2 regions of the Micromonospora sp. NBRC 110038 genome follow, and region 1 is predicted to be linked to the other one. Evidence: predicted binding sites of a transcription regulator. Region 1 holds the regulator's gene; the other holds the start of a gene.
The links. Region 1 encodes HrcA, which represses chaperone genes, less so after heat shock. Its sites were predicted from a motif close to GGTTNGCACNCTCNNNNNGAGNGTGCNAACC; they were not measured.
Positions count from the first base shown of each region.

Region 2: groES (co-chaperone GroES) is a predicted target of HrcA. The motif match lies at 989-1,019, and genes of this name have one in related genera.

Region 1 is NZ_BBOL01000003.1:812,226-814,623, reverse strand. Features, by position in the region: gene LPU61_RS15375 (DUF4870 domain-containing protein) at 1-262, opposite strand, end outside; gene hrcA (heat-inducible transcriptional repressor HrcA) at 571-1,593, shown strand; gene dnaJ (molecular chaperone DnaJ) at 1,667-2,398, shown strand, end outside.
Region 2 is NZ_BBOL01000002.1:314,567-316,964, reverse strand. Features, by position in the region: gene LPU61_RS09045 (methyltransferase domain-containing protein) at 1-809, opposite strand, end outside; gene groES (co-chaperone GroES) at 1,152-1,466, shown strand; gene groL (chaperonin GroEL) at 1,536-2,398, shown strand, end outside.

The DNA of each region.
Region 1 (2,398 bases):
GGCCGTACGCGCCGCCGGTCGGATATCCGCCACCGGGCGGGGGGAAGCCGCCACCGGGTGGCGGGTAGCCGGCCGACGGCGGCTGGTCACCGGTGGGCGGCGGATAGCCACCGGGCGGGGGATAGCCGCCCGCCCCGGGGGCCCCGGACAGTGGTGCGGTGGGGGGCTCGTGCCCCGGCGAGCCGTACGGTGCCGACGGGTTCGGCTCCGGCGGGTAGCCGCCGGGGTCGCCCGATCCGGGAGGGCGAGGTGGTTCAGTCATGCACGTCACGGTAGGGGTTGCGGGCAAGCGGGCACCAGAGCGACACCGCCGCGAAGCGGCGGATGTTCGGCCCGCGCACGCAGGCGACGGCCCGCACCGGGCGGCCGTCGACCGGTCGGCGCGCGCCCGGCCGTGCTCCCGCGCGGCGGTCGCCGCACCCGCGGTCCGTCGTTGATCTTACCCAGCACGGGGCAGCCGACGTAGACTGGCACTCGTTACAGTCGAGTGCCAGGCGGCGACGCACCGGCGGAGCGCCGACCTGCGGTGCCGCCGCGCCGCCGGCCCGACATGCGACAGGAGGTGGCAGGGTGGGTCTGGACGACCGCAAGCTCGCCGTGCTCCGCGCGATCGTCGAGGACTACGTCGCCACCCAGGAGCCGGTCGGCAGCAAGGCGCTGGTCGAGCGGCACCAGCTCGGCGTCTCCCCCGCGACGGTGCGCAACGACATGGCGGTGCTGGAGGAGGAAGGCTACATCCGGCAGCCGCACACCAGCGCCGGACGGGTCCCCACCGACCGGGGCTACCGCCTCTTCGTCGACCGGCTGTCCCGCGTCAAGCCGCTCAGCCCGGCCGAGCGCCGGGCGATCGAGCGCTTCCTGGTGGGCGCGGTCGACCTCGACGACGTGGTGCACCGCACGGTGCGGCTGCTGGCGCAGCTCACCCGGCAGGTCGCCGTGGTGCAATATCCTTCGCTCGCCCGCTCCTCGGTGCGGCACCTGGAGCTGGTGCCGATCTCCACCACCCGGCTGATGCTGGTGATGATCGCCGACACCGGCCGGGTCGAGCAGCGGCTGGTCGAGCTGCCCGCGCCGGTGAGCGCCGACGACGTCACCGACCTGCGCCGGCTGGTCAACGAGAAGCTCGTCGGCAGCCGGCTGTCGGAGACCCCGCCGCTGGTGCAGGCGCTGGTCGAGGAGTCGAGCCCGCACCTGCGCGGCACCATGACCACGCTCTCCACCGTGCTGCTGGAGACGCTGGTCGAGCGGCACGAGGAGCGCATCGCCCTGGCCGGCACCGCCAACCTGACCCGGGGCGGCCTGCTCGACTTCCAGGGGTCCCTGCGGCCCATCCTGGAGGCGCTGGAGGAGGAGGTGGTGATGCTCAAGCTGATCGGCGAGGCCGAGTCGACCACCACCCGCGTGCTGATCGGCGACGAGAACGAGATCGACAACCTGCGGGCCGCCTCGGTGGTGAGCACCGGCTACGGCCCGGGGGCGACCGCGCTCGGCGGACTGGGCGTGGTCGGCCCCACCCGGATGGACTACCCCGGCACCATCGCCACGGTGCGGGCCGTGGCACGCTACGTGGGCGAGCTGCTGGCCCAGAACTGACCAGTCAGGGCCGACGGCCGGCTCCGGCCGACGACCGGCGCAACGCGACAAGAACATGAGGACACGGGACGCAGTGGCCAGGGACTACTACGGCATCCTCGGCGTGAGCCGGGAGGCCTCCGACGACGAGATCAAGCGCGCCTACCGCAAGCTGGCGCGGCAGTTCCACCCGGACGTCAATCCGGACCCGGAGGCACAGGAGAAGTTCAAGGACATCAACGCCGCGTACGAGGTCCTCTCGGACGACCGGAAACGGCAGATCGTCGACCTCGGCGGCGACCCCCTCGCCCCCGGGGGCGGTGGCATGGGCGGCCCGGGCGGGCCCGGCGGGGCCGGCCCGTTCGTCGGCTTCCAGGACATCATGGACGCCTTCTTCGGCGGCGCGGCCGGCGGCTCCCGGGGCCCGCGCCCGCGCACCCGGCCCGGCGCGGACGCGATCCTGCGCCTGGAGCTGGACCTGAACGAGACGGCGTTCGGCGTCGAGGCCCCCATCACCGTCGACACGGCGGTGCTCTGCACCACCTGCTCCGGGGCGGGCACGGCGGCCGGCACCCACCTGGCCACCTGCGAGGCGTGCGGCGGCCGGGGCGAGGTCCAGTCGGTGCAGCGCACCTTCCTCGGCCAGGTGGTCTCCGCCCGGCCGTGCACGGTCTGCCAGGGCTACGGCACCACCATCCCGCACCCCTGCCCGACCTGCACCGGCGACGGGCGGGTGCGCACCCGCCGCTCGCTGACCGTCAAGATCCCCGCCGGGGTCGAGGACGGCATGCGCATCCGGCTCGCCCAGCAGGGCGAGGTCGGCCCG
Region 2 (2,398 bases), on a different contig from region 1:
TGGTGGGAGGTGTGGTGGCCTGTGCCGGAAGCGTTGCCAGGGGGCCCTTCCTTCAGCACAGTCGCGCGGCGGGGGACCTCGGCGAGCCGGCCGCACCACAGGGCGGCCTCGACCAGGTCGCCGCCCACACTGACCCACTCCGCCTCCGCGCCGGCCGGGATCAGGCTGTGGTCGAGCCCGGGGGCCACCTTCACCACCGTGTGCGGCACCCGCTCGGCCAGCGCCGTGACGAAGTCCCACGGCGGCGAGTAGGCGTTGGGGTCGAAGATCCGCCGGCCCGTGCCGGCCCTGCGCCGCGCCGGGTCGCAGAACGCCGCGTCGACGGAGGACACGTCGAACGCCGTGGCGTCGCCGCACTCCACCGTGAAAACGTCGGCCAGCCCGGCGGCCTCGGCGTTCGCGGCGGCCATCGCGGCGGTGACCGGGTCGGCCTCCACCCCGTACACCCGGATGCCGGCGCGGGCGGCGGCGAGCGCGTCGGCACCGAGGCCGCAGCCCAGGTCGGCCAGGGTGCGCACCCCGGCGGCGCGCAGCCGGTCGGCCCGCCGGGCCGCGACCACCCCCCGGGTCGCCTGCTCCAGGCCGGCGCGGGTGAGGAACATGCCGGCCGCCGCCGGCCCGAACTTGCCGACGGCCCGGCGGCGCAGCTCGGCCTGGGTCAGCGCGGCGGCGGCCAGCCCGGCGGTCACCCCGGCCGAGCGGAGCGCGGCCGCTGCGGCCAGCGGGTCGCCGCCGGCCACCTCGGTCGCCGCGGCGAGCGCGGCCGACCCGTCGGGGGTACGCAGGGCGGCGAGCTGGTCGAGATCCACGCGCCCATTGTCGGGCCCGGGCGGCGGTGGACCGACGGCGGTGGTGGTGTCGGAGGTCGACGAGGTCCGGGGGTCGGCGGTGGCGGCGTGTCGCGGTGACGAGTGGCGGAACTGTGGCGACACGACGGGCGACGCGTTGGCACTCTCCTTGACGGAGTGCTAGCCACGGCCTAACCTGCGATTAGCACTCTCCCATCGAGGGTGCCAGCTTCCGGGCCCCGTGCCCGGGGGTTGACGCCAGGCGGACCGGCACCCGCGACGACGGCCCCGCCCGGTGGCATGTGGCAGATTGACGCTGGTCGGCCCCGCCGTCCGGCAACGAAACCAGTACCCCAGGAGGGTATGCCCGTGACTACCGCGACCAAGGTTGCGATCAAGCCGCTCGAGGACCGCATCGTGGTCCAGGCGAACGAGGCTGAGACCACCACGGCGTCGGGCATCGTGATCCCCGACACCGCCAAGGAGAAGCCGCAGGAGGGCACCGTCCTCGCTGTCGGCCCGGGCCGGATCGACGACAAGGGCAACCGCGTGCCGATCGACGTGAAGGTCGGCGACACCGTCCTCTACTCGAAGTACGGCGGCACCGAGGTCAAGTACGCCGGCGAGGAGTACCTGGTGCTCTCCGCCCGCGACGTCCTCGCGGTCATCGAGAAGTAACAACCGATCCGCGTCACTGCCCCGGTCCGGCTCGCCGGGCCGGGGCAGTGACGCTTCGAAGGGATACAGATGGCGAAGATCCTGAGCTTCTCGGACGACGCCCGGCACCTGCTGGAGCACGGTGTCAACGCCCTCGCGGACGCGGTCAAGGTCACTCTCGGCCCGCGCGGGCGCAACGTCGTCCTGGACAAGAAATTCGGTGCGCCCACGATCACCAACGACGGCGTGACCATCGCCAAGGAGATCGAGCTCACCAACCCGTACGAGAACCTCGGCGCGCAGCTGGTCAAGGAGGTGGCGACCAAGACCAACGACGTCGCCGGCGACGGGACCACCACCGCGACCGTGCTGGCCCAGGCCATGGTCCGCGAGGGCCTGCGCAACGTGGCCGCCGGCGCCAGCCCGTCCGGCCTCAAGCGCGGCATCGACGCGGCGGCCACGAAGGTCTCCGAGGCCCTGCTCGACCGGGCCGTCGAGGTCGCCGGCAAGGAGTCGATCGCGCACGTCGCGACGATCTCCGCGCAGGACGCCACCATCGGCGAGCTGATCGCCGAGGCGATGGAGCGGGTGGGCCGCGACGGCGTCATCACCGTCGAGGAGGGCTCCGCGCTCACCACCGAGCTCAACGTGACCGAGGGCCTCCAGTTCGACAAGGGCTTCATCTCCCCCAACTTCGTCACCGACGTGGAGGGTCAGGAGTCGGTCCTGGAGGACCCGTACATCCTGATCACCACGCAGAAGATCTCGGGGATCGAGGAGCTGCTGCCGCTGCTGGAGAAGGTCCTCCAGAACAACAAGCCGCTGCTGATCGTCGCCGAGGACGTCGAGGGCCAGGCCCTGTCGACGCTCATGGTCAACGCGGTCCGCAAGACCCTCAAGGTCTGCGCGGTGAAGGCCCCCGGCTTCGGCGACCGCCGCAAGGCGATGCTCCA